2 regions of the Streptomyces sp. NPDC001373 genome follow, and region 2 is predicted to be linked to the other one. Evidence: riboswitches for the same ligand, from Rfam matches in the RefSeq annotation. Region 2 holds a riboswitch; the other holds the start of a gene.
What was found. A riboswitch is a leader RNA that binds a small molecule or an ion and turns the genes downstream of it on or off. The one in region 2 is predicted to bind S-adenosylmethionine.

Region 1 (4,404 bases), on a different contig from region 2:
GTCTTCTTCACCGGCGCGTTCCGCAAGCCGCGCGAGATCAACTGGATCTTCGGCTTCCTGCTGCTGGTCCTCGGCATGTTCACCGGCTTCACCGGTTACTCCCTGCCGGACGACCTGCTCTCGGGCACCGGTGTCCGCTTCATGGAGGGCGCGATCCTGTCCGTGCCGATCGTCGGCACGTACCTGTCGTTCTTCCTCTTCGGCGGCGAGTTCCCCGGCGGCGACTTCGTCGCGCGGTTCTACTCGATCCACATCCTGCTGCTGCCCGGCATCATGATGGGCCTGCTGGTCGCCCACCTGATCCTGGTCTTCTACCACAAGCACACCCAGTTCGCGGGTCCCGGCAAGACGAACAACAACGTCGTCGGCATGCCGCTGCTGCCGGTCTACATGGCCAAGGCCGGAGGCTTCTTCTTCCTGGTCTTCGGTGTCATCGCGGCCATCGCGGCCCTCGCCTCGATCAACCCGATCTGGGCGCTCGGCCCGTACCGCCCGGACCACGTGTCCACCGGTGCGCAGCCCGACTGGTACATGGGTATGCCGGAAGGCCTGATCCGTGCCATGCCCGGCTGGGAGATCAACCTGTGGGGCCACACGCTCGTCCTGGGCGTGTTCATCCCGCTGCTGCTCTTCCCGCTGGTCCTCGGCGCGATCGCCGTCTGGCCGTTCATCGAGTCCTGGGTCACCGGCGACAAGCGCGAGCACCACATCCTGGACCGCCCGCGCAACGTCCCGACCCGTACGGCCTTCGGTGTCGCCTGGATCGCGGAGTACATCGTGCTCCTCATCGGCGGCGGCAACGACATGTTCGCCCAGTACTTCCACCTGTCGATCAACTCGATCACCTGGTTCGTCCGGATCGGCTTCTTCGTCGTCCCGGTCCTGGCCTTCATCGCCACCAAGCGGATCTGCCTCGGCCTCCAGCGCCGGGACCACGACAAGGTGCTGCACGGTCGCGAGACCGGCATCATCAAGCGCCTGCCGCACGGTGAGTTCATCGAGGTCCACGAGCCGCTCTCGCAGGGCAAGCTGCACACGCTCACCTCGCACGAGCAGTACAAGCCGATCGAGCTCGGCCCGACGGTCGACGAGAACGGTGTCGAGCGCAAGGTGACGCGCGCCGAGAAGCTGCGTGCGAAGCTCAGCAAGGGCCTCTACGCGGAGGGCAACCAGATCTCGAAGCCCACCGTCGAGGAGTACAAGGAGATCCAGTCCGGCCACGGCCACCACTGATCTCCGGCAAGACCGCTTGAGGGACCGGCCCCCGGGCCGATCCTGGTGTCGCCACGGCAGGAGCCCCCGTCCAGTGTCTGGACGGGGGCTCTTTGCCGTCTCCGGGGCTGGATAGGCTGGGAACCTTCCCATTCGACGTGCGATCACCGACGAGCAGCAGGAGCTGACCATGAACGTTGCGACCCCGGCAGGCGGCGACAGCGTGGCGGCCCGCAGCTGGCCGGGCATCCTGGAGACGCTGCTCTGCGGCCGCGACCTCGCCACCGACGACACCGCCTGGGCGATGGAGCGGATCATGCGCGGCGAGGCCACCGACGCGCAGATCGCGGGCTTCGCGGTGGCCCTGCGGGCCAAGGGCGAGACCGTGCAGGAGTACACGGGGCTGGTCCGCACGATGTACGCCCACGCCAACCTGATCGAGGTGCCCGGACGGACCGTCGACATCGTCGGCACCGGCGGCGACGGCGCCAAGACCGTCAACATCTCGACCATGTCCGCCATCGTGGCGGCCGGCGCGGGCGCGAAGGTCGTCAAGCACGGCAACCGGGCCGCTTCCTCCGCCAGTGGCTCCTCCGACGTCCTGGAGAAGCTCGGCGTCAACCTGCGCCTGACCCCGGAGCGGGTGGCACAGGTCGCCGAGGAGGCCGGCATCACCTTCTGCTCCGCGGTGGTCTTCCACCCCGCCCTGCGGTATGCGGCCTCGGCACGACGGGACCTCGGGGTGCGCACGGCGTTCAACGGCCTCGGCCCGCTCACCAACCCCGCCCGGGTCACGGCGCAGGCCGTGGGCGTCGCCGACCCCCGGCTGGCCCCGATCATGGCGGGTGTGCTCGCCGAGCGGAACACCTCGGCCCTCGTCTTCCGCGGCGACGACGGCCTGGACGAGCTGACCACCACCGGGACCTCCCGGGTGTGGTGGGTCCGCGAGGGCCGGATCACCGAGCACTCCTTCGACCCGCGCGACGTGGGCATCGCGACCATCGACATCTCGGCCCTGCGCGGCGGCGACCCGTCGTACAACGCCGACGTGGCCCGCCGCCTGCTGGCGGGGGAGACCGGCCCGGTGCGCGACGCCGTCCTGCTGAACTCGGCGTCCGCCCTGGTGGCCGTGGACCCGGGGACGGGCTCGCTGGAGGAGCAGCTGTCGGCGGGCATCGCCCGTGCGGCCGAATCCATCGACTCGGGCGCCGCCCGGGCCGCCCTGGAGCGGTGGGTGGCGGCCAGCAACGCCTGACCCGGCCCGGTGCCTGCGGCCACGACCCCGGTCCACATCGTGGACCGGGGTCCTGTGTCCGGGGGACCCTGTGGCAGGATGCTGCCCAAGGTCACGAGTGACAGCGTCAAGGCCCCGGCTCGCTGTCCGGCAACCCTCCTTCCGTGGCGGGGTGCCCCGGGTGATGACCAGGTCGTAGGCAGCGAGGTCTACGGCAAGCGCGGATCCCTCGACACCAGGGGTCCTGGTCTCTCGAGGAGCGTTTTCCGTGAGCAAGCGAATGCGATAGGGCGACTCCGCCCCTTCTTCATCCCTCGGACCAGGGTCCCTTCCGCGTACCCCCGACCGGTTCGAGGTCCTTCCCGTACCCCCTACGGCCGCTGCCGCCACCGCGCGCCGCCGTACCCGCGTACGGGCACACCGAAGCCATTCAGCCCTGCCTGCCGGGAGATACCGCCATGTCCGCGTACCCGAACACCGCCACCGCCCCCGCTCCCGCCGCCGAGAGCCCTGCCCGTGCCGAGCCGCTGCCCGTGCTCGGCCGGGACGTCACCGTCCCGCTCGTCACCGGCGGCGAGGTCACCTACGCGGCCCTGGACTACGCGGCCAGCGCCCCCGCGCTCCAGCGGGTCTGGGACGACGTCGCCGCGTACGCCCCCTACTACGGCAGCGTCCACCGCGGCGCGGGCTACCTCTCGCAGCTCTCCACCGATCTCTTCGAGCAGAGCCGGGCCACCGTCGCCGCGTTCCTCGACTGCCGCCCCGCCGACCAGGTGGTCTTCACCCGGTCCACCACCGACTCCCTGAACCTGCTGGCCGCCGCGCTCCCCGCCGACTGTCAGGTCTTCGTCTTCGAGACCGAGCACCACGCCTCGCTGCTTCCCTGGCGCGACGCGCAGGTCACCTGCCTCGACGCCCCGCGCACCCCCGGCGAGGCCGTCGCCGCCCTGGAGCGGGCGCTCGCCGACCGCGAGCCCTACGGCCCGGCGCTGGTCTGCGTGACCGGGGCGTCCAACGTCACCGGCGAGCTGTGGCCGGTCCGGGAGCTCGCCGCCGCCGCCCACGCCCACGGCGCGCGGATCGTGCTGGACGCCGCCCAGCTGGCGCCCCACCACCCCGTCTCGGTGCGGGAGCTGGACGTGGACTGGGTCGCCTTCTCCGGGCACAAGCTGTACGCGCCCTTCGGCGCGGGCGTGCTCGCCGGCCGCGCGGACTGGCTGCGGGAGGCCGAGCCGTACCTGGCCGGGGGCGGCGCCTCGCGTACGGTGGCCCGCCGCGAGGACGGCGGCGTCGACGTCGAGTGGCACACCACCGCCGCCCGGCACGAGGCCGGATCCCCGAACGTGATCGGCGTCTACTCCATCGCCTCCGCCTGCCGCGCGCTGGAGGAGGCCGGCTTCGAGGACCTCGTCGCCCGCGAGCGGCACCTCGTCGCGAAGGTCCGCGAGGGGCTGGCCGAGGTCCCGGCGGTGCGGGTGCTGTCCCTGTTCGGGGACGACGCCCCGCGCGTCGGCGTCATCTCGTTCGTGGTCGACGGCTGGAACAGCTCGCACTTCGCGGCGGCGCTGTCCGCGGAGTACGGGATCGGGGTCCGGGACGGGCTGTTCTGCGCCCACCCGCTGGTGCGGACGCTGCTGGGCGGCGAGCCGCAGGAGCCGGGCGAGTGCGGGGCGCCGGGGGAGCGGAGCGAGGTGGGGGTCCCCGCGGCCGGAGGCCGGGGGAGGTCGCTGAACGCGATCCGGGTCAGCTTCGGGGCGGGCACCCCGGACGAGCACGTGGAGCGGTTCGTCCGCGCGGTGAAGGAGCTCGTCGCGGACGGCGCGAAGTGGCGGTACCGCACCGCGGACGGCCGCTGCGTCCCGGCGGTGTAGCGGGGCGCCGGCCGCCGGCGGGGCTGACACCAGCCCCGCCGGTGCTACGCGTCCAGGCCGATGGCGAAGGCGGCTTCCAGGTCGTGC
Region 2 (4,404 bases):
GCCGCGGATCTTGTTGACGACCAGGGTCGACAGGGCCTCGCCCTCGACGTCCTCGGCGATGATCAGCAGCGGCTTGCCGGACTGCATGACCTTCTCCAGGAGCGGCAGCAGGTCCTTGACCGAGCCGATCTTGGAGTTGACGATCAGGATGTACGGGTCGTCGAGCGACGCCTCCATACGCTCCATGTCGGTGGCGAAGTACGCCGAGATGTAGCCCTTGTCGAAGCGCATGCCCTCGGTGAGCTCCAGCTCCAGACCGAAGGTCTGGGACTCCTCGACGGTGATGACGCCTTCCTTGCCGACCTTGTCCATGGCCTCGGCGATGAGCTCGCCGATCTGGGTGTCGGCGGCGGAGATGGAGGCCGTGGAAGCGATCTGCTCCTTGGTCTCGACATCCTTGGCCTGGGCGAGCAGGGCGGCGGAGACGGCCTCGACGGCCTTCTCGATACCACGCTTGAGGGCCATCGGGTTGGCGCCGGCGGCCACGTTGCGCAGACCCTCGCGGACGAGCGCCTGAGCGAGGACGGTGGCGGTGGTCGTACCGTCGCCGGCGACGTCGTCCGTCTTCTTGGCGACTTCCTTGACCAGCTCGGCGCCGATCTTCTCGTAGGGGTCCTCGAGCTCGATCTCCTTGGCGATGGAGACGCCGTCGTTGGTGATCGTGGGCGCACCCCACTTCTTCTCAAGGACGACGTTGCGACCCTTGGGGCCAAGGGTGACCTTGACGGCGTCGGCGAGCTGGTTCATGCCACGCTCGAGACCGCGCCGGGCCTCCTCGTTGAACGAAATGATCTTGGCCATCTGAAGTGGTCCTCCAGGACTGGGGTTCCCCCCGCGCCGCCAGGCACCAGGGGAGGGTGGATTGCTCCGGACCGCGCCCGCGCCCGCGACGGACGGCCTGCCGACCCGGCGGTTCCTTCCCGCCGGACCCTGCGGGCCTCACCGGCCCGGTCCTCGTCTTGTAGCACTCTCACCCGGAGAGTGCTAACGCCAATGATTAGCACTCGGCCCCCACGAGTGCAAGCGGCTTCGAGCCATGCCGGGCCGGGACCTACGAACCCGGACATACGTGAGGGGCCCGCATCCCGTCCGGGATGTGGGCCCCTCACGTGTTGGTGCGTGCGTCGGTGGCCGATCGCGCTTCGACTCAGCCGGCCGCGAGCTTGACCATGTCCGCCTGCGGACCCTTCTGGCCCTGCGAGATCTCGAACTCGACACGCTGACCCTCTTCAAGGGTGCGGTACCCGTCCATCTGGATGGCGCTGTAGTGGACGAACACATCCGCACCACCGTCGACCGCGATGAAGCCGTAGCCCTTCTCCGCGTTGAACCACTTGACGGTGCCCTGAGCCATGCCTAACTCCCCTATTACTGGCCCTTGCGCAGGTCCGCACTTCGCGGACCCGGGTCAGAACTTGCGCCGGAACGCCTCGACCGGGGCTGAATGTATCTGCACCGCTGCTGTCTGCAACAGGTCATTCCGACGAGAAATCTGGACACGCGCAAAAGGGGAAATGGGCTGAAAATTTGGCCTATTCCTGGGCAAGTCGGGCCAGACAACCCTCACCAACGCCCCAAAAGGCACACGCATGTTGACTCAATGTCAACCCTCCCGCAGCCCGTTCATATGCGGCGGGCAAGAACAGCGGAGGGGACTTCCCCAACTCTACCGCGCCCAACCAAGCAGAATTGCCCCCTCCACTTTTAGCGGAGGGGGCAATTCAGATTCCCGGGATCAGCAGCCGCCCGCCACGGCGGGGATGATCGAGACGCCGGCGCCGTCCGGCGTCGCCGCCTGCAGGCCGCCCTCGAAGCGCACGTCGTCGTCGTTGACGTAGACGTTCACGAAGCGGCGCAGCCTGCCCTGGTCGTCCAGGACGCGCGCGGCGATCCCCGGGTGGTTCGCCTCCAGGGAGTCGATGACCTCGGCGAGGGTTGCCCCCTCGGCCGGGACCTCGGCGGCGCCGCCGGTGTAGGTGCGCAGGATGGTGGGGATGCGGACGTTGACGCTCATGGCGCTACCGCCTTTCCGTGGAGTGCTGGGGAAGGGTCAGGCCAGGCCGGCGGCGCGGAACGCGTCCAGGCTCGGGCGGATGGTGGCGGTCTGGCCGGTGCCGGACACCGCTTCCAGGGTCTTGAGGCCGTCACCGGTGTTGAGGACCACGGTGGTCAGCGAGGGGTCGAGCTGCCCGTTCTCGATGAGCTTCTTCGTCACGCCGACGGTCACGCCGCCCGCGGTCTCGGCGAAGATGCCCTCGGTCCGCGCCAGGATCCTGATGGCCTCGACGACCTGCTCGTCGGTGACGTCCTCGACGAAACCGCCGGTGCGGCGCGCGATGTCGAGCACGTACGGGCCGTCCGCCGGGTTGCCGATGGCCAGGGACTTGGCGATCGTGTTCGGCTTCTGCGGGCGGACCACGTCGTGGCCGGCCTTGAAGGCGGTCGACACCGGGGAGCAGCCCTCGGCCTGGGCGCCGAAGATCTTGTAGGGCCTGTCCTCGACCAGACCGAGCCTGATCAGCTCCTGCAGACCCTTGTCGATCTTGGTGAGCTGCGAGCCGGAGGCGATCGGGATGACGATCTGGTCGGGCAGCTGCCAGCCGAGCTGCTCGCAGATCTCGTAGGCGAGGGTCTTGGAGCCCTCGCCGTAGTAAGGGCGCAGGTTGACGTTGACGAAGCCCCAGCCCTCGCCCAGCGGGTCGCCGATGAGCTCGGAGCAGAAGCGGTTGACGTCGTCGTAGTTGCCCTCGATGCCGACCAGGTCGCCACCGTAGACACCGGCCATGACGACCTTGCCCTGCTCCAGGTCGTGCGGGATGAACACGCAGGAGCGGAAGCCGGCGCGGGCGGCCGCGGCGCCGACGGCTCCGGCCAGGTTGCCGGTGGAGGAGCAGGAGAGGGTGGTGTAGCCGAAGGCGCGGGCTGCCTCGACGGCGATCGCGACGACGCGGTCCTTGAAGGAGTGCGTCGGGTTGCCGGAGTCGTCCTTGACGTACAGCTTGCCGGTGACGCCCAGCTCCTTGGCCAGGTTCGCGGCGTCCACCAGCTGGGTGAAGCCGGGGTTCAGGCTGGGCTTGGAGGCCACGTCCGCGGGGACGGGCAGCAGCGGCGCGTAGCGCCAGATGTTGTTCGGGCCGGCCTCGATCGCCGCGCGCAGGGCCTCCGGGTCGCCGGCCGGCAGCTCGTAGGCGACCTCCAGCGGACCGAAACACTCGACGCAGGCGAAGATGGGGCCGAGCTCGAAGCGGGTACCGCACTCACGACAGGAAAGGCCGGTGGCGGGGCCGAGATCGACGGATCCGGGAGTGGCGGAAGTGGCGACAGTCTGTGCAGCCATGATGGCGAGGCCCTTTCTCCTCATCTTCCCCATGGCGCACTTCGCCATGAGACGGAATTGGCACCTTCCCTAGCCGGGGCCCCGCGCGAGCGAGAACCGACTGGAGGGTTGCCGGGGCTTCAACGGGCCGTGTCCCTCTGCCCCTCTGGATGAGCGGTATGGCACCGGCACACGCGCTCGATGGCGCGCCGGTGCGTTTGTTCGCGAAGACCCCCGGCATGCGGTGGACCTTCGCGTTGTTCAAGACTGTAACTGAAGGGGCGGCCGCTTGAGACGGCTGTCCGAACCGCGAGATGGATCACAATTCGGCCCAAATCCGCCGGGTGTGACGCCGCCTCCGAGTGACCAGGGAGTACCGAGGGTGCTGGATGAGGTGGAGCGCTGGCTGGCCGACCGCTCCTGGTCCGCCGCCGACCGACCGCTCGACCAGCTGCTGGAGCGGAAACGGGCGGCCGGGACCACCGTGAGCGTGGTCCTGCCGGCCCTCGACGAGGAGGCCACGGTCGGGGAGATCGTGGAGGTGATCCGGCGCGACCTCGTCGAGGGCCTGCCGGTCCCCCTGGTGGACGAGCTGGTCGTCGTCGACTCCGGGTCGAGCGACCGTACGGCCGAGGTCGCCGCGAAGGCCGGCGCCCGCGTGGTCCACCGGGACGAGATCCTCCCCCGCGTCCCCGCCGTGCGCGGCAAGGGCGAGGTGCTCTGGCGCTCCCTGCTCGCCACCACCGGCGAGGTCGTCTGCTTCGTTGACGCCGACCTGCGCGACTTCTCGTCCGCCTTCGTCTCCGGCATCGTCGGCCCGCTGCTCACCGACCCGCAGGTGCAGTTCGTCAAGGCGATGTACGACCGCCCGCTGGGGGACGCCCCCGGCCAGGGCGGACGCGTCACGGAACTGGTGGCCCGCCCCCTCCTCAACCTCCACTGGCCGCAGCTGGCCGGCTTCGTCCAGCCCCTGGGCGGCGAGTACGCCGTACGCCGCTCCCTGCTGGAACGCCTGCCGTTCCCCGTCGGCTACGGGGTCGAGCTCGGCCTGCTGGTCGACGCCCTGCACACCGTCGGACTGGACGCGC

Region 1: it holds a riboswitch for S-adenosylmethionine, as region 2 does, so the genes downstream of both, ACFY15_RS12615 (aminotransferase class V-fold PLP-dependent enzyme) here and thrC (threonine synthase) in region 2, are expected to answer to the same signal.

The regions. Positions count from the first base shown of each region.
Region 1 is NZ_JBIAWQ010000004.1:359,028-363,431, reverse strand. It holds gene ACFY15_RS12625 (cytochrome bc complex cytochrome b subunit) at 1-1,233, shown strand, start outside; gene trpD (anthranilate phosphoribosyltransferase) at 1,403-2,467, shown strand; SAM riboswitch class IV at 2,557-2,673, shown strand; gene ACFY15_RS12615 (aminotransferase class V-fold PLP-dependent enzyme) at 2,905-4,317, shown strand; gene ACFY15_RS12610 (Lrp/AsnC family transcriptional regulator) at 4,362-4,404, opposite strand, start outside.
Region 2 is NZ_JBIAWQ010000011.1:163,339-167,742, forward strand. It holds gene groL (chaperonin GroEL) at 1-801, opposite strand, end outside; gene ACFY15_RS24540 (cold-shock protein) at 1,148-1,354, opposite strand; gene ACFY15_RS24545 (MoaD/ThiS family protein) at 1,736-2,014, opposite strand; gene thrC (threonine synthase) at 2,051-3,361, opposite strand; SAM riboswitch class I at 3,355-3,493, opposite strand; gene ACFY15_RS24555 (glucosyl-3-phosphoglycerate synthase) at 3,699-4,404, shown strand, end outside.